Regions from separate parts of the Rhizobium sp. CFBP 13644 genome, predicted to be linked through region 2. Evidence: predicted binding sites of a transcription regulator. Region 2 holds the regulator's gene; each other region holds the start of a gene.

Region 1 (6,480 bases), on a different contig from region 2:
TTGGCGAAGCCATGGTGGCCTGCACGGTTGCCGATCATTATCTCAGGGACCGCGGCCAGACCGGACGTTTGAAATAGGAAGCAAGCATGGCATATGATCAGAAACGTGTCGTTGAAGCCATCAGGGCTTTCGAGGCTGGCGAAATCGTTGTGGTCATGGATGACGACGACCGCGAGAACGAAGGCGATCTGATTGTCGCCGCCGTGCATTGCACACCGGAAAAAATGGCCTTCATCGTGCGCCATACATCCGGCATCGTTTGCACGCCCATGCCTCGGGATGAGGCCAAACGCCTCAACCTCAACGCCATGGTGGCGGAAAACGATAGCGCCCACACCACGGCGTTTACGGTTTCGGTGGACTTCAAACACGGCACGACAACCGGTATTTCCGCCAGTGACCGCAACGTTACGGTTCGCAATCTTGCAAACCCGAACGCAAGCGCTGCCGATTTCACCCGTCCCGGCCACATCTTCCCGCTGATCTCTCGCGAGGGCGGCGTTTTGATGCGCTCCGGCCATACGGAAGCGGCTGTCGATCTGTGCAAGCTTGCAGGCTTGCCGCTGATCGGCGTCATCAGCGAGCTCGTCAATGATGACGGCACTGTCATGCGTGGCCCGCAGGTTTCGGCCTTCGCCGAGGCCCACGGCATGAAGCAGGTGTCGGTCGCAGATCTCATCGCCTATCGCCAGCGCAAGGAAACGCTGGTCGAGATGGAATCGGAATTTACGCTCGATACACCGTTCGGCCCCGCCAAAGTGCAGACCTACTCCCTGCCTTGGGACCCTATGGAACACATGGCTGTTATCTTCGGTGATATCAGGGATGGCGTCGATATTCCGGTGCGCCTGCACCCTGAAAATGTGGCCGGCGATGTGTTCGGCAAGAAGCAGCCTGTGCAGCACTATATGGAAAAGATTGCCGCCGAAGGCCGTGGCGTCATCATCTATCTTCGTGAGGGTTCCGTCGGTGTTGGCCAGGTATCCGGCCGCAGACGATCCCGCGACCCGGAGGAAGACCACGCTCAGGCCCGTACGCGCGATGATGAATGGCTGGAAATCGGCCTCGGCGCGCAAATCCTCAAGGATCTCGGCATCAGCTCGATCAAACTTCTGACGTCTAGAGAACGCCACTATGTTGGCCTTGAAGGGTTTGGAATCAGGATAAGCTCGACCGATATCGGTTGATATTCATCGTATTCGACACCCCGCAGATGCTGCGGGGTGTCGAGAGATCACAGAGCCCGCAAGAAGCTCTTGATGATCTGGGCAATCTCTTCGCAATGGGTTTCCAGCGCGAAATGCCCCGTATCCAGCAGATGAATTTCGGCATTCGGTAGATCCCGCTTATAAGCCAGCGCTCCAGCCGGGATGAATGCCGGATCATGGCGACCCCAGACGGCAAGAAGCGGCGGCTGGTGTTCGCGGAAATAGGCCTGAAATTCAGGATAGCGCTCCAGATTGGTGCGATAGTCCAGAATGAGATCAAGCTGGATATCCTCTGCACCCGGCCGCGCCATCAGCGCGATATCGAGCATATAGCCATCCGGGCCCAACCGGCGCGGGTTCGTTCCGGTTTTATATTGCCAGTTCTCGATCACATCCGCCGATAGGGATGCGCGGCAAGCCTCGCGAGTTTCCGGAGTTGGATTGCGCCAGTATGCCTCCCAGGCGCCCCACTCGTCACTGAACCCATCCATATAGGCATTGCCGTTCTGGCTGATGATGGCCGTGACCCTCTCAGGATGTGCCGCTGCGAGGCGATATCCTGTCGGCGCACCGTAATCGAAGACATAAAGCGCGTAGGTCTTGAGCGAGAGGGCCTGTGTGAACTCATCGATGACCTTGGCCAGATTGTCGAAGGTGTATTCGAAAGTGCCGCGTGCCGGAGCCATGGTATATCCGAACCCGGGCAAATCAGGAGCGATGACGCGGAAATGATCGGCAAGCATTGGAATAAGCTCCCTGAACATATGGCTGGATGATGGGAACCCGTGCAGGAGCAGAAGCACCGGCGCGTCCTTTGCGCCCGCTTCGCGGTAGAAGACATCCACCTCGCCCACTTTCTGGTTTTTGTAAGTGACAGCCATATTGGCCTCCAAAATCGTTTTGATGACATCGACACGAACCGACAGTCCGCCTCTCGACCGCAAAATACTACCGATCGGTCGTTTGTAAATAGCAAAAATATGTGATATAGATTGCGCGTTCGCTGCACCATGGCGGGCGGTTTGAGTGGAGTTGGGTAAGGCATGACAAAAGTCAGCAAGGAAAAGATCATTCAGGAAGCGCGGGAGCTGTTTCGGGAGAAGGGTTATGTCGGCGCGTCCATGCAGGATCTGGCCGATAAGGTCGGCTTGCGCAAAGCCTCGCTCTATATGCGATTTCCCAACAAGGAAGCGCTGGTGCCCGAGGTTCTGAGCCTGACGCTGCAGGAGACCTTTGCCCGGCCGGAGATTTCCAGTTCAGATTGGTACACGGCCTATGAGGCTGTTGTGCGCGCCATTGCCGGTAGCCTCATGGACCGCAAACGTTGTGTCGGATTTCATCTGGCCTATGGTGTCGGGGATGATACGCCGGTTGCCAAGGAAGCCGTGCGGACCTTTTTTCAGGCTCACCGCGATCGAATGACCGACATATTGGAAAAGGCAATGCCGCGTGATGCTGCATCCATCCTCGCCACGGATGCCCTTGTAACTCTGGAAGGAGCAACCTTGTTACTCGCCGTGTTCGACGATCCGGCTGCCATGGAGCGGGCCATCGACGCCGTTCTGGCTGCGGTCCGAAAAGAGGCGATTTAACCCAGCCAACCATCCAGATAGCAAACACGTTCCACACCGGTAAATTTCGCCAACCGGTTCAGCTCGGCATCCAGCTTTTCCAGCCTGCCGGTTGATGCGCGCACGGCTTTTTCAAGCCACAGACGCCTCACATCCAGCGTGCCGTTCTTGCGGTCTGCCTTCATGTCGATGCGGCCAATCAGCCTGTTCCCTTCCAGCAGCGGAAAAACGTAATAGCCATATTGTCGCTTGGCTTCCGGCACGAAGACTTCGATGCGATAGAAAAAGCCGAACAGCCGTTCCGTGCGGGCACGGTCGCGCAACAGCGGATCAAATGGGCTCAGCACCCGGATGCGCTGGGGTGGCGCTACCGCATCATCGCCCGTAAATCCTGCGAATGCGTAAGAGGCGCGGTCCTTGCCGCCATCGGAATGGGCAAGCATGACCTCACAGAGTTCATCGCGATGGTTCGCGACCCATTCTCTCGCTTCCTGCGGTGTGATGATATCGAAAAAGGCTGCGATTTCCCCCGATGTCGCAAAGCCGAGCCGCGACAGCGCCTGACGGCAGGCCCAATCGATAAACTCGTCGTGGCTGACGTCACGGTCGTGATGTTCTGGCGGAATAACACGCTCGGCAAGATCATAGACCTTCTGGAAATTCACCCGCCCCGAGACGGCGAGCTTGCCCGTGTGCCACAGGAATTCCAGCGCAGTCTTGGATGGATGCCAGTTCCACCAGCCGCCGGACTGATGCCCCTCCGCCTTCATATCCCGTGACATGACGGGACCGCCTTCGGCAATCCGCCGATAGGTTTCCTCGAAAGCGGAATCAAACCCCTCCCCGTGCCATTTGCGCCATCGTTCCAGAATGACCGGCTCGCGGCGGCGGAAGCGGTGTTTCCAATAGGGGTAGAAGGCCGTCGGAAGGATGGAGGCGTCGTGCGTCCAATGGTCGAAAAGCGCACGGTCTTTCTCGAGAAGGTCCGTCAGGTGCTGGCGCTTGTAGGTCTGGTTGCGGGAAAAGATGATCTGGTGATGCGCACGCTCGACCGTGCCAATGCTGTCCAGCTGGACGAAGCCGATATCGGTGATCAGGGCCAACAGATCAGCCTTGCTCATGGCGCGGCCTGGCGGCCCCGACAGTCCCTGACGGGACAGAAAGATGCGTCTCGCTGCTTCGTTGGAAATCAGAATCGCCATGGCAAAAGCCTAGGGTCGCGCCGCTCTAAAATCAACGTTCTTTTTTTGTTCCTTATTTTGTTTGTCGGGGCATATGATTATAGAACGAAGCTTGGAATTTTGAGGATCGGTTTTGGATATAGGTTTTCACGATGCGGGTGTGTCCTTTGAAGGGCGGGTGGCGGTGCAGCCGCTGTCGCTGCTGCTAACCGAGCGGCGCATCGGCGTTATCGGGCTGAATGGTTCGGGCAAGACCACATTCGCGCGGATGATCAACGGGCTGACGAAGCCCACACGTGGCCGGGTCAGCGTCGACGGGTTGGATACGGTGGCAGATGGCCCTGCCGTCCTGCGCGATGTCGGCTTCATTTTTCAAAACCCGCAGAACCAGATCATCTTACCCATCATACGTGACGATATTGGGTTCGGACTGAAGAACAGGGGCATGGATAAGGCTGGCATTGATGCTGCAGTCGATGCCACTCTGCAGCGCTTCGATATCCAGCATCTGGCAAAGCGGCGCGCGCATGAGCTTTCCGGCGGGGAATTGCAGCTCTGCGCTTTGGCGGCGCTGACCATTACCGGTCCGAAAATCCTCATCATGGACGAACCGACAAACCAGCTCGACCTGAAGAACCGGGCGCTGGTGGAACGGACCATGGCAGGGCTGGAGCAGTATCTCATCGTCATCACCCATGATCTTCCCTTGCTGGAGAGTTTTGATCGCGTTCTGGTGTTTCATCAGGGCAAGCTTCACGCCGATGCATCGCCCGCAGACGCCATCCGGCTTTACCGCGAACTGGCGCTGTCATGAAAAGCCTTCACGTTGAAGGAACGGGGTGGCTCTACCGTCTCTCCCCGCGCATCAAGTTGATCGGCCTTGCCGGTTTCAGCATCGCGCTGTTTATGACGCGACAGCCGCTGCTTCTTTTGGCAGCCCTATGCATGGCAGCTTTCGTTCTTGCCCAGGCCCGTCTTGGCTGGCGAGAAACGGTGGCCAGACTGCGTCCGGTCTTGCTCACCATTGCCGTCATCGCGCTGGTCAGCTTTGCGCTGATTTCGCCGCTCGATGCGACGATTACGCTGTTGCGGCTCACCGCCTTGACGCTGCTCGCAACCGCGATCACGGCCAGTGTGAGCATTTCACAGTTCATGGATGAGATCACATTTGCGCTCCGCCCGCTGGAAAGGCTGGGGCTTGCCAATGCAGCCGATGTCGGGCTTGCCGTGGGTCTCGTCGTGCGTTTCGTGCCAGAAGTCATCAGTCGCTACCATACATTGCGCGACGCGCACCGGGCTCGCGGAATAGAAACGAAGCCACACTTAATTCTCGTTCCGCTCATCATTATGACGTTGAAGGACGCGGATGCGATTGCCGATGCCATTGACGCACGCGGTTTCAGAGGCCAAACCTCGTTTTCTGATTTATAAAGAGAAAGCCTGTTGAGAATGAAGACCCGTGACCTCGTTCTGATTTCGCTGTTTTCGGCCATCATCATCGCACTTGGCCTGTTGCCGCCAATTCCGCTCGGCTTCATTCCCGTGCCCATCACCGCGCAATCGCTGGGCGTCATGCTGGCGGGTGTCGTGCTGGGCGCCAAGCGCGGCGCGCTTGCGGTTCTCCTCACCATTCTCATCGCCGCTATCGGCCTTCCGGTTCTGTCGGGCGGTCGCGGTGGTCTGTCGATCTTCTACACGCCGACAACCGGCTATCTGATTGGCTGGGTGTTCGCAGCGCTGGTAACCGGTGCATTGGCGCAGCGCCTCGTCAACAGGGATCAGTCGGCTCTCGCGCAGCTCGGCGGCTTCTTTGTCGCGAGCACTGCGGGCGGCGTGGTTACGCTTTACGCCTTCGGCATCACCTATCTCGCATTCGCCACCGGCATCGGCTTCGAAAAAGCCTTCATCGGGTCGATGGCCTTCATTCCGGGCGATATCGTCAAGGCTGTGCTGGCAGCGCTCGCAGGCCGGGCCGTTATGGCCGGATACCCATTGTTGCCGCAACGCGCCTAACGCTTCCGTTAGGGCTGTTCAGGAGTCACCGCCATGGCCACACGGCTTTACGAGCACCCGATATTCCTGGAACACATCACGCCGCAGGGGCATCCCGAACGCCCTGACCGGTTGCGCTCGCTCAACATCGCGCTTGAGCACCCCAATTTTGAACGACTGGAACGCCGCCAAGCGCCTCAGGCCAATGAAGACGCCATTCTGTTGGCGCATCCGGAAAGCCATCTGATTTCGATCATGCGGCAAATTCCGGAAGAGGAAGGCGAGATCAACCGAATCGAGGCCGATACCTATGCCTCACCGAAATCGCTACAGGCTGCGCTGACCGGCATCGGAGCGGCCATGGCGGCTGTCGATGACGTGTTTTTAGGCGCGGCAGACAATGTTTTCGTGGCCAGCCGCCCGCCGGGCCACCATGCCGAAACCGAAAAAGCCATGGGTTTCTGCCTGTTCAACAATGCAGCCATTGCTGCCCGCCACGCGCAAAAAAACTATGGCGCAGAGCGCGTC
Region 2 (6,480 bases):
AACCGAAAGATCGGCAATCGTGGAGTCTTCTGTTTCACCAGAGCGGTGAGACATGACAGCCGTGTAGCCAGCCTTGTGTGCAGTTTCGACAGCGTCGAGCGTTTCTGTGAGCGAGCCGATCTGGTTGACCTTGACGAGGATCGAATTGGCGACGCCCATCTTGATGCCGTCACGAAGGCGTGCAGAGTTGGTCACGAACAGATCGTCGCCAACCAGCTGAACCTTCTTGCCGATCTTGTCTGTAAGGTACTTCCAGCCGTCCCAATCGTCTTCAGCCATGCCGTCTTCGATGGAGATGATCGGATACTTACCGGCCAGCTCGGCGAGATAGTCCGCCATGGCTTCAGGCTCGAGCGTGCGGCCTTCGCCTTCCATCACGTATTTGCCGTTCTTGAAGAATTCCGTCGAGGCGCAATCGAGAGCCAGCGCCACGTCTTCGCCTGGCTTGTAACCAGCCTTTTCAACGGACTTCATGATGAAATCGAGTGCTTCCGGTGCGCTCTTCAGGCCCGGCGCAAAGCCGCCTTCATCGCCCACATTGGTGTTGAAACCCTGCGCAGACAGTTCCTTCTTCAGAACGTGGAAGATTTCAGCACCGATACGCACCGCGTCACGGATATTTTCCGCGCCGACTGGCATGATCATGAATTCCTGAAAGTCGATTGGGTTATCGGCATGCGCGCCACCGTTGATGATGTTCATCATTGGAACTGGCAACAGATGCGCGTTAGGGCCACCAACGTAACGATAGAGTGGCAGGCCCGTGGTTTCAGCAGCAGCCTTAGCAACAGCCAGCGAAACGCCGAGAATGGCATTGGCACCGAGGCGCGACTTGTTCGGAGTACCGTCGAGTTCGATCAGCGTCTGGTCGACATGGATCTGGCTCTCGGCATCGAAACCGCCCAGCGCATCGAAGATTTCCGTGTTGACCGCTTCGACGGCCTTCTCGACGCCCTTACCGAGGTAACGCTTGCCGCCATCGCGCAGCTCTACAGCTTCATGCGCGCCAGTGGATGCGCCCGATGGAACCGCTGCGCGGCCGAAAGAGCCGTCTTCAAGATAGACATCTACCTCAACGGTCGGGTTGCCGCGGCTGTCGAGAATTTCGCGTGCGATAATGTCGGTAATGGCTGTCATGATCTCTCCCTTAGGATTGGAACAGTGTTTTCAGGTGCATGTCTTAAAGCGCATGAGGGAACCTGTGAAGAAGTTTCAGATTCCGGCTTGCGATAAAAACACGTCGCCAGAGCGGTGAGTCGTTTGGTGGTCGTCTTCCGCTGTAGCCGATGCGGAAGAAATTACAATGACAAGCCCCGTCCTGCGCGATGGTTTCCATCGACGCCTCTCGGCGCCGAACTATCAGGTGGACTTGGTGATATTGTCGAAAGCCAGAAGTTTTTCGAGAAGCTTAGGCATATCTTTCAGGTGAACCATGTTGGGGCCATCGGATGGCGCATTATCAGGGTCCTCATGCGTCTCTATGAAAAGACCGGCAACACCAACGGCGACCGCCGCACGCGCCAATGTTTCCACGAACTCGCGTTGACCACCCGTCGAGCCACCCTGCCCGCCCGGCTGCTGAACCGAATGGGTCGCATCGAATATAACGGGCGCACCGAGCGATGCCATGATTGGCAAAGACCGCATGTCGGATACCAATGTATTGTAACCGAAAGACGCGCCGCGTTCGCAGAGCAGGACATTGGGGTTGCCGCTGTCATTCAGCTTGGCCAGCACGTTTTTCATGTCCCAGGGTGCCAGAAACTGGCCCTTCTTCACATTGATGACGCGGCCGGTCTTGGCAGCAGCGACTAGTAGGTCCGTCTGACGGCTGAGGAATGCCGGAATCTGCAGAATATCTATGACGGGCGCAACAATGACGCACTGCTCTTCGGTGTGAATGTCCGAAAGGACTGGAAATCCGAACTGCGCCTTCAATTCTGCGAAAACTTCAAGCGCCTTGTCGATGCCAATGCCGCGCTGGCCCGAAAGCGAGGTGCGATTGGCCTTGTCGTAGGATGATTTGTAAACCAGACCGATTCCCAGCTTGCCGCAGAGTTCGGCCAGCGTTTCGGCAATCATGAAAGCATGGTCGCGGCTTTCCATCTGACACGGACCGGCAATCAGGGAAAATCGTTCGGTGTTCGAGAAAGAGACCGCTCCAGCACCCTCGCCGGCAATGACCTTCAGATTGTTCGTCGCACTCATGGTTTTCCCTTGGAACAAATGAAACAGTGCACGGGCATCGCGCCCGATCTTAGCAACGCATGTAGCAGTAAGCCGACAGCGAGTCACGGTATAGGAACCGTATTCGGCGGGATTGTGGGCATCGCTGAAACTCGTTTGTACTTTCACTGAGTTTTAAGGGATTGCAGAACACATATGGAACAGATAGTGTTCGTTCTGTATTTGTTTCCCGAATCTCCGCCTCGAATCGTCAAGGGTCTCTTCATGCTCACGCGCAAACAGCAGGAACTGCTTCTATTCATTCATGAGAGAATGAAAGAGTCCGGCGTGCCACCATCTTTCGATGAAATGAAGGATGCACTCGAGCTTGCCTCAAAGTCAGGCATCCATCGGTTGATCACAGCCTTGGAGGAGCGTGGTTTCATTCGCCGGCTACCGAACAGAGCGCGTGCGCTTGAGGTTATCAAGCTTCCCGAATCATATTCGCCCCCAGAAAAGCCACAGCGCGGCTTCACGCCAAGCGTTATTGAAGGCAGTCTCGGCAAAACAGCAGCTGTTGAGCAACGGCCTCAGCCATCGTCTTCCAACAGCAGAAATTCCGAATCAGTCAGTGTACCGGTCATGGGACGCATTGCAGCGGGCGTGCCAATCTCCGCCATTCAGAACAACACTCATGATGTGGTCGTGCCGATGGATATGCTGGGTGCGGGTGAGCATTACGCGCTTGAGGTTAAAGGCGATTCGATGATCGAAGCCGGTATATTTGACGGCGATACCGTCATTATCAAGGATACCAGCACCGCAAATCCCGGTGATATCATCGTGGCTCTGGTGGACGAAGAGGAGGCAACGCTTAAGCGCTTCCGTCGCAACGGCGCGTCTATCGCACTTGAAGCTGCGAACCCTGCTTATGAAACCCGCATATTTGGACCCGACAGGGTCAAGATTCAGGGAAAGCTAGTTGGTCTGATCAGGCGTTATCACTGACCAGCCTGACAGGCTCTTGCCTCGCTTTTCAGGCGCAGTCTTAACTCTGTTGACGCTCGCGGGACCTCAAGTCACAGCGCGGTGATAGAATTGGTTAGCCGGGTATCGACTCCATTACGATTGTGTGATTTTGAGTGAATTTTCCGTTATGTCGGCAGATACTTATGGCATGGAAATGCGCCGTTGCGTTTGAAGGCGGTGCTTGTGACCCGGCATTGATCGCCACGTTGGTGACGGCCATCAAATAATTTGAATGATGCCATCGCTGTGGATGGCTTTATGCAAGAAATTCTCTCGTTTACTGATAGTTTTCTCTTTTTGATCGCTGCCTTCTGGAGCGCCGCCCATGTATCAACTTTTCATCGCCAACAAGAATTACTCGTCTTGGTCGCTGCGCATCTGGGTGCTGATGCGCACGCTCGGAATTGGATTTTCCGAGCGATTCATGCGTTTCGATGACAAGGACCATGCGTTTTCGGAGTTTTCACCGACATCGAAAGTTCCCTGCCTGGTGGATGTTGATCTGACAGTATGGGAATCGCTAGCCATCACCGAATATCTTGCGGAAAAGCATGATGGCGTATGGGCAGCGGATGCAAAGGCGCGGGCCTGGTCTCGCTCTGCCGCTGCGGAAATGCATGCCGGCTTTTCGACATTGCGCAACAACCATCCGATGAGCGTTGGTCTTCGGATACGGCCGTCATCCATATCGGACGCATTGCAGAGAGATATTTCCCGGATCGACGTCTTGTGGCAGCAGGGGCTAAAAGCCCACGGCGGTCCATTCCTCGCGGGTGCTGAGTTCACAGCCGTTGATGCCTTTTTCTGCCCGGTTGCGTTTCGGTTTCAGACCTACGGAACGGCGCTGTCTCCAGCATCGAAGCACTATATGGATCACCTCCTCTCCCTACCGGCAATGCAGGAATGGGAACAGGCGGCCCTTCTCGAACCGTGGCGCGACGATGCGCATGAGGCTGAGGCGCGGGATGTGGGGGAATGGCTTGCGGATTTGCGCGCAGTCCCGACGTGACGAGCAGTGGCGCGCGCACTACGGACGGACTGCGAGCAGGTTTTCGATATGGGCCGGAATTTCTGTGTTGAAGCTTTTGTCGCGCCAGTCGTAATGACGGTGCGCCGTCCATGGCCGATTGTCGCTCAGCATGGCAGCCCTTACGGTCACGACCGGCTTTGTTGCATCGCCCAGCCATAGTTCCATGGAACCAGTGCGGCGCAAGGTTTCCTGGGTGATGAGAATGGCGCCGGAACGGCATGTGGTGAACGGAACGCTGCGTGTCGTGACGACAATATTGGCGATATCGCAGGCCAATCCCGCGAATGCACTGTCGAGCACCACCGCAACACTCACGCCGCTTTTGGATTTCGATACGCACCAACTGTTCTTTCGACAGGTGAATCCATCTGCGTTCTGGAGCGCGCGCAGCATTTCCTCTCGTTCTTTCGCTTTGGCTTGCTCCGTCAGCGTTGCGCGGCGTCCGGTTTGCGCATCATCCAGATTTTCTTCGTCACCATCCAGTGACTTTTCTTTATCAATCACGTCTGCTGGAATGTGGCGCTCCGGCAGGGGCAGCGCCCTCGCCCACTGGTCATAGATAAAGCCCGACGCCCGCTGTTTTGTGGTTGCGACCGCATCTTGCGACAAGAGCGCCACGAGCGACCCATCCTCGTAAATCAAAAGGTCCGGCTTGCTGCGCCATTGCTCCGCGCCCAGCAGTAAAAAACCCGCAACAACAAAGGGTAGACCAATCAATGCAAGCCGAGTACGTAAAAGAGCGAGCAGTAGAAAACCCGTCGTCGACACAGCGAGAAACCAGCTGTTTTGGCGCCCGATCGTCACATCCCCGCCCCAGCCTGAGACCGTATTCGCGATGTCGATGACCATTGCCATTCCATGCCCCATCACCTTGATGAACGGAGCATCAAGCCCGAACGGCATGAGAAGCATGCCCATCAGCGCAAACGGCATGACAATGAGCGACATGATTGGCATCGCTGCCAGATTTGCTGCCAGCCCGTATGTTGTGATGCGGTGAAAATGTTCAATGGAGTAGATCGCGGTTGAAAGACCGCCAATGAGTGATGTCACGATTACACCACCAATGATGGTTGCGCATTTAGAAGCTGCGCTGAGCCACCACGGCGGATGCGCGATAACAGGGCGCTCGCGTTCTCCTATCCACCGGCTCCAGGCCTCGAAGCCCGACACGAGAGCAAGCGTCGCTGCAAATGACATCTGGAAGCTCGGCCCCATCACCTCGTTGGGAGACAAGACGATGATGACGATGGCCGAAAGCGCAACATTTCGAACGCTGATCGATGGCCGGTCGACCAGAACCGCGACCAGCATGATGGACATCATTAGCCAGGCCCGTTCCGCAGAGACGGCAAAGCCGGAAATAAGATAGTAGCAGAATGTCATGAGAAGTGCCGCAAAAGCGGATATTTTCTTGACGGGCCATCGTTGAGAAAAGCCGGGAAAGAAGCTGAATACGGTTCGCATGCCAACAAAGAAAATACCGGCCGCGAGCGCCATGTTCAGCCCGGAAATCGCGACGATATGCGCGAGGCCCGAAATGCGCAAAGCCTCCATCGTTTCGCCTGATATGGCACGTCTCTCATCGGTGACAATCGATGCAGCAAAAGCTCCGGCATCACCGCCGATCAGGTCGCGAATGCGGTTGGCTATGTTGCTTCTCAGCGCATAAAGCCACCGATCCGCCGCCCCTGCCCACGTGCCGCCTTGCGCCTCACCTGCCGGATCCGTCCACACTCGCGGCGCGCCATAAAAGAATCCGGTTGCACCAATGCCACTGAAATAGGAGCCAAAGGCGAAATCGTTCAGCCCCGGTAGAGCCGGACCGGAAGGCGGTGACAGACGTGACTTGCCGGTAATCGACGCACCAATCGCGACCGCCTCATGCCGGCTGCGAGCGACAAGCGAGACCTTTCGCGGCGCGCGCGCAAGCTGCGGGGCTGATGTCTGCTTCAGCGCAACGACATATCGCCAGTTCCCCCTTGCATCCAGTTCACGGCGCTCCACCGTTCCGGCAATCTCGGTCGTAACCGGGGTATCGAGAATGATCGTACCCGCCCGCCGAGACTGCCCATCAGCCAGCACCATGCCCAGCACCACAAGCGCCCCAGCCTTCAAAGCCATGGAAATGGGGCCATTCCTATAAAATAGCGCGCAAACGATGATGATGGCAAATGCGGCGAGCGAAAACAGAAGCCCTTTCGGCGGCGTGGTCGGCAGGCTGAACCAGAGGGCGGCCCCCGCAGCAATCAACA
Region 3 (6,480 bases), on a different contig from region 2:
ATCTGCGAAATCCGCCTTGAGACGCCTCAGACGTATAGCCAATGCTTCATCCACGCCATCGGGCAACAGGATCACCAGCAGCCCATTACCATAGGCAACCAGATCGCTCCATCGCAGATCGCATTTTCCCTTGGGTGCATGTCGTTTTCCGTGGGTCAGCAGACGACACAACCGACCATAGGCGGCACGGTCTGTTGGATAGACGAGCACGGAAACATCATCGGCGAGATCCAACCTGCATCCAACAACAAGCCGGATACCGGTCTTTTCCGCCGCCTCGAATGCACGCGGTATGCCCGTCAATGTGTTGCGATCCACAATCCCAAGCGCTTCGATGCCCAGCGCCTTGGCTTGCGCAAACAGATCTTCGCAGGAGCTTACGCCGCGCAGAAAGGAAAAATGGGTCGTGACCTGAAGCTCGGCATAGCGAGGGTCCATACTCATCCGAACATACCGTGCAGAAACCAGCCTTGCGACCCCGTATTGGCATGTTCCCCATCGCCAGAGCGGAAAATCCAGAACCGCTCGCCGCTCTCATCCTCCACCATGAAATAGTCCCGAACGGCCGCCTGCTCACGCTCGCGTTTCCACCATTCGCCAAAGACGCGCTCCGGCCCATCGGCGCGCTTCACCAGACGCCGAACGCCGCGCCATGTGAAGCTCTTGGGCGGATGATCCGGCAGCAGCGCCATGGTCTGGATAGGCTCGGGACGGCTGAGAAGGCGCACAGGGCGCGGCCATTGGTCAGGCCAGCCGAGCATATCGTCAGCCGATTGCGCAGCAACCATCTGAACGGCACGCTCCGGCACATCGCTGGCGACAGCTCCATAGCGGTAGACCCTGTGGCCACGGTTGATAATGACATCAACGGTTTCACCAATATCGCCTCTGACATCCTCCAAAAGCGTGGAGCGCGTTTGCCCGACGACCAAAGGCTCAGCATGGGTGGCAGTGAGGATCATTTTCTCGATGCCGAAGCCGGGATTGATCGTATCGATCCTGTCCGTCAACAGGCGGGACAGTTGTTTGATATCGCGCACGGGTCTGGATGTGCCGGCCCGGATAGCCTGCACGCCACTATCGACACGGTGAAAGACTAGATCGACACGCCGCGCACCAAGGCCGCGTTTTTCGAGTTCAAGACAGAGCTGCCGGACAAGCTTATCGGCATAGCGTGCAATGGTTTCAGCAGCGCCGATGGGTTCGGCAAAGAAACGCTGCGCCTCCACAAGCTCCGGCACACGGATTGGCTCGATCGGTTCCGATAAAAGCCCGTAAGCCTGATCCAGCCTGCGGCCAACCTGTGGCCCGAAACGCAATGTCACCGGCGCACGCGCCGTTGCCATCAGCTCTCCGATGCGCCGAAAGCCGAGAACTTTCAGGTCTGCCACGGTTCGTGGCTCAAGCCGAAGGGCTGCCAATGGCAAGTTTTCCAGCGCGGCGGATGCACCCGCTTGCGGGACGATGGTGGCCTCATCCTTTCCGAAGCGCGCAAGTGCGTGCGCTGCCCCCCAGCTATCGGCAATGGCCGCACGCGCCCTGAAGCCAAGTCCGTGAAGGCGGTTGATCATGCCCGTTATCATCATCAGTTCATTGCCATGCAAATGATCTGCACCCGTTGTATCCAGCACCAGCCCGTCTGGCGGGTCGGGTGCTACGATGGGCGCATAAACGCGCAAAAACCAGAATGCGAGATCGCGAAGCGCACTGATATCATCGCCCGCTTGCAGATCTTCAACTATCAGCCCGGGCAAAATGGCTTGAGCCTTGCTGACCGGCATGCCGAGCCGCAGGCCCGCAGCCATTGCGGCAGCATCCTGCGCTGCGATGACACGGCGGCTGCCTTGGCGTGCAATCATGACGACCGGTTGGTCAACCGGTGGCGCCTTGTTGCCAAGCGCCCTGCGATAGCGATCTGTCGACCATGTTGGCAGGTAGAGCGAGACGACCCTTTGCATCACAGGCTTCCACTTCAAATGTTGCACATTCGCCGCCACGACACCGCAAAAGCTCCAGAAACCAGCGTGCGCGCCCAACGCCCTGCACAGGCAGCGGCGTGGAAGGACGCACGGAAATTCTCCACCGTGTCACGGCGGCCGTCGGCTGACCGAATTCGGCAGCACCGGACAAATGACGCCAACGGCGAATAGCAAGACCGACGACGCCGGAACTTTCCGCCACCAGTTGCAGCCGACGGGACATATTCATCGGCAGTCTGGACACCTCACCGATGACAGCACCAAAGCCGTTGCAGCGCAGACCTTCCTCAAAACAATCCAGCACGCCTTTTTCATCACGGCACTCCACCATGATCAGACGGTTTTGCGAGAGACCGGCCTGTGTCAATGCGGGCATGAAAAGGTCAGGCCGGGTGACGCACCAGAGAATTTTACCCGTCACACGCGCCGCAATTCCTGCCGAAAACAAGGCGGATGCCGCCCCATCAACCGCACCATTGCCGCCTCCGCTCACCTCGTGCAGGCTTCCCATCTTCAATCCTCCGCCTGGCAGATGGTTGTCGATGGCGGGAATTCCGAATGGCAGATTATCATGGTGGCGCGTCGGGCCTTGCGTGATCCGCTCAAGCCTTTCCCGCAATTCTTCCACAACAAGCTGTTCGGCGCGTTTATGCATGACTGAGAACTCTTCAAAAGCATTTCACGCTAAAAGATTACTTGTTCACTTTTTGTTCCTTTTCCAAAAGAGAGTCAAGGAGAGTCTCATATGGCTTGTGGACAAGATGCAAAACGAGTTCGGAAGCCTCTGCTTTAGAGCAATCGCATCACGAAATCGGCCGCAAAACGACGCGGGACAAGACCGTGCTGCTCACGTCCAAACGCTTCGGCAATGTCAGCTTTCCGGCGGCATAATAGAGCAGGAATGAGCCGATCTGATAGGCGAAGATAATATCGATTTCCACGAAGGAGCGCACGACGAAAAGCGCGCAAAGCGCAAACAGGATCAGCCCTTGTTGGTCTTGTCTCTTTATCAGAATGGAACGTAGATGCCCGATCAGGGTGCCGTAGAGGACGATGACAAGCAGCAACAGGCCTACAAAACCATTTTCCACGGTCGTTTCGATATAGGTATTGTGAAAGTGGAAGCCACTTCGCGTTGTGATGAAGAAGTCGTTCCATAGGCGCTCGGCATCAAAAAAGCCCATGACCCAGAAACCCTGATAGCCCACACCCAGTATAGGTGAGGCCTTGGCGGCTTCTATGCCCTGCTGCCAGAGGTAGGTCCGCCCTGTCAGCGTTGAATCCTTGCCGAAAATTCCAAGGATTGCATCGAGCAGACCGAATTGAAGGGCTGCCACGACAAACAGGCCTCCCACACCCACAAGTGCCAGAAAAATCATCTTTCGGTTGGCCGGTGACAGCATTCCCATCGGTAGGAAGCCAATGACGAGGGCAACCACAGCGGCGGTGGTGATAACAGACGTTGCCGATTGCGACGCAAGCAAACAATAGGCTGATATCAGCCCTGCGAAACCGGCGATGCCAAGCCAGAGAATGTCGCGTTGCCGCAGCACAAGCACGGAGCATGCAGCAAAGATGACACCCAGCGATGCGTAAAAGCCCAACTGGTTCTTGGAGGAGAAAGCCCCCACAAAGCTGAACGTGCCATCCAGAGCATCAAACAGGTAGATACCGAACAGCAGAGAATAAAGAAGCACGACGATGATGCCGATCAAGGCACCTCGTGTGAGCGTCGTTATGGATATCAAGCGCATGGCGATGAGTGCGCAGATGATATGCGTCATGTACTGTATTGATGCACGCAGCGTGACCGACATGGCGTCCGACCAGAAACTGGAAAGGATCGCCAGAACGCCAAACCCGAAAATCCACCAGTAGCGGGTATAGTTGCCCAGCACACGGCGATAATCAACGACGATCAATGGTAGCCACATGCCGTAATAGGCAAGCACGGACACCATTCCGAATTTTGAGGAATAGGCGAAGACGAAGAACGACAGCGCGATAGCCGCCGTTCCGTAAAGGCCGTTTTTATCCGGGTCGATCAGGGCCGATTTGGCAATCCGCATGCGGACCTCACTGCATCAGAACGTCTGATGAGACCTTTATCACATCGCCGGGCTGAACCGTTGTCGTTTCGTCAGCCTTGATTTCCTTGGACTGACCGTTTTCCTCACGAACGATGATATAGGTGATGGATGCGGATTTGCCCGATGGGTCAAAGCGAATGGCTTCGGCTGACTGCGCCAGGGCCTCGGACATCAACTCGCGACTGGTGCCCAGCTGAAGGTTCAGCTTTTGTAACTCAGCCTCGGTGTCCTGCAACTCCTTGGACCGTTGTGCGACCCAGTCATTGCGCAGGTTGATCTCGTCCTGCATGGCCTTGTTGATGTCTTGCTTGGCGCGCAGCGTGGAGGTGTCGATATCGAGAAGTGTCGACTCCACGTCAGCGGAGCGTTCTTCCGCCGAAATCCGCCGCTGGGCAAGGGCAAGCCCCTGCTCGTTGAGGCGGTTTACTTTCTCGCGGTCTTCATTGGCCAGTTGAAGTTGGCGATTCTGGGTCTCGGCCTTCTTTTGCAGTGACTCCACCTCTGTTTCCAGAAGCTGCCTGAGATCGGTCAAAGCCTTCAGCTGAAGCGTGTAGCGCTCGCTTCGCGACTTCATAAGCGCGTTTTCACTCTCCAGCAGAGCGTCAATATTCAGGATTTTTTCAAGCGCGGGCGTCTTGGCTATTTCCGTATCGCCCCGAACCTCTGCCTGAAGCCGCGCCTGCCGTGCCAGAAGGCGTCCGCGCTGGTCATCATAGACAGCGGCATCACCACGTGCATTGATAAAATCGCGGGCGAAACGCTGCCCCGCCTCGGAGCGGCGCAAACCACCCGAAAGGCTGACGGCCTTCAAAACAGTCAAATTGGGTGCATATGGATATTCGCCAGGCGTCTCAATGTCACCGGTCATGAAGACCGGGCGGAACTGGGCAATTTCCACCGATGCGGAAGGCAGATTGCGAAGCGCGAACTTGGCTTGCAACTGTGCACCGATCTGCTCACCAACCTCATCGATGGTCTTTCCTGCTACATCAAGCCGACCGATGAAAGGCAAAGAGAGAGACCCGGAAGCACCAACGGAATAGTCACCATTGATAACATCCCAATTTCGGATGGTGCCATCGGCAGGCTGCCACTCCGCAACACGGATGCGCAGCTTATCGGCAGTGCCGAGCCGGTACTGATTGTCCTGTGCGAGGGCATGAAGGGGACTTGAGGCGAGCAAAGTTCCAGCCACAAGAAGCGTGGCAACCTTGCGCAACGCACCATTAAGGCAAAATTCGGCGGCAGTGCCAACCATACTATACTCCATTGAAACGACCGCTGAGAGCGACCGGGTTACGACCAGCGCTTAAGCTGGTCGTAAATGCCACCGTTAGATGGCCGCAATATTATCGTGCTGCAAAACGCAAGAATACGAAATTGGTTCAATAGCTACCGCGTGACATGCACACGGCGGGAATTGTTTTAAAGATAATCGAAACATCCTGCATCATCGACCACGTGCGTACGTATTGCGTATCGAAATCGACGCGCTCCTTGTAGGAAACGTCGTTACGACCACTGATCTGCCACAGACCTGTCAAACCTGGACGGGTGCTGAGATAGTAGGAAGCAGCGCCTTCGTAATAGTTGAGCTCTTCATCGACCACAGGACGTGGACCAACGACACTCATCTCACCACGGATGATGTTGATAAGCTGTGGAAGCTCATCAAGGCTCAGCTTGCGCAAAACATTGCCGATTGCCGTTACACGCGGGTCGTTCTTCAACTTGCGCGTTGCCTTCCATTCCTCGGCAGCTTCTGGATTGGCCGCAAGGTACTGTCGCAGAACCTCATCGCCATTCGTCACCATCGTGCGGAATTTCAGGCAATGGAACATGCGTCCATTATGTCCGACGCGGCGGTGGCCGTAAAAGGCAGGGCCGCGGTCAGTAAATTTCACCATAGCCATGATCATGAGGAAGATCGGGCTGAGGATGAGGATTGCTAGCAGGGCTGACGAAACGTCAAAGCTGCGTTTAGCGATTCCTCCGATCGGAAAGCTCAGATCAAACTCATCTGAACCACTAAGCGGCGAAACAGCCGATCGAGTCGCGGACTTCATAGAGAGGACTCCATTTATGTTTGCGATTGGTCGGTACCCGTTGGGCGCGTCATTTCAAGTTGGATCATCCAGCAAGGCTGTGACCAGAATTTGGTGCTTTTGAATTTTTTATGGGGCACCCCGCCTTAGTTCCCTGTTGCCGCTTCCCCACAAATACTCACAAAAGATCAGTCTTTAATATTAAAACACGCGATATCAACAAACAGATTGCCATCGGCTTGAACGATCGCCGCAACGGCAAAGTCGACTTATGTATTACTTGCATAGATAGATTTGATTTATGCTTATAGCTTGCTCAAAACCGGCGAAAATCGGGAGTCAAGCTGGTCCAAAACAACGCTTTTA

What was found. Region 2 encodes LexA, which represses DNA repair genes until DNA is damaged. Its sites were predicted from a motif close to TGTTCNNNNTGTGTTCNG; they were not measured.
Region 1: IFT53_RS01925 (energy-coupling factor ABC transporter ATP-binding protein) is a predicted target of LexA. The motif match lies at 4,017-4,034, and genes of this name have one in related genera.
Region 3: IFT53_RS10930 (ImuA family protein) is a predicted target of LexA. The motif match lies at 2,677-2,694, and genes of this name have one in related genera.

The regions. Positions count from the first base shown of each region.
Region 1 is NZ_JACYVF010000001.1:392,893-399,372, forward strand. Features, by position in the region: gene aroC (chorismate synthase) at 1-77, shown strand, start outside; gene ribB (3,4-dihydroxy-2-butanone-4-phosphate synthase) at 87-1,187, shown strand; gene IFT53_RS01910 (alpha/beta fold hydrolase) at 1,235-2,089, opposite strand; gene IFT53_RS01915 (TetR/AcrR family transcriptional regulator) at 2,252-2,800, shown strand; gene IFT53_RS01920 (winged helix-turn-helix domain-containing protein) at 2,797-3,981, opposite strand; gene IFT53_RS01925 (energy-coupling factor ABC transporter ATP-binding protein) at 4,094-4,774, shown strand; gene IFT53_RS01930 (energy-coupling factor transporter transmembrane component T family protein) at 4,771-5,391, shown strand; gene IFT53_RS01935 (biotin transporter BioY) at 5,410-5,973, shown strand; gene IFT53_RS01940 (histone deacetylase family protein) at 6,007-6,480, shown strand, end outside.
Region 2 is NZ_JACYVF010000008.1:49,110-55,589, forward strand. Features, by position in the region: gene eno (phosphopyruvate hydratase) at 1-1,137, opposite strand, end outside; gene kdsA (3-deoxy-8-phosphooctulonate synthase) at 1,360-2,208, opposite strand; gene lexA (transcriptional repressor LexA) at 2,452-3,174, shown strand; gene IFT53_RS18320 (glutathione S-transferase family protein) at 3,521-4,204, shown strand; gene IFT53_RS18325 (ComEC/Rec2 family competence protein) at 4,223-6,480, opposite strand, start outside.
Region 3 is NZ_JACYVF010000003.1:320,514-326,993, forward strand. Features, by position in the region: gene IFT53_RS10920 (error-prone DNA polymerase) at 1-438, opposite strand, end outside; gene IFT53_RS10925 (Y-family DNA polymerase) at 441-1,958, opposite strand; gene IFT53_RS10930 (ImuA family protein) at 1,873-2,634, opposite strand; gene IFT53_RS10935 (O-antigen ligase family protein) at 2,783-4,048, opposite strand; gene IFT53_RS10940 (polysaccharide biosynthesis/export family protein) at 4,056-5,327, opposite strand; gene IFT53_RS10945 (sugar transferase) at 5,455-6,135, opposite strand.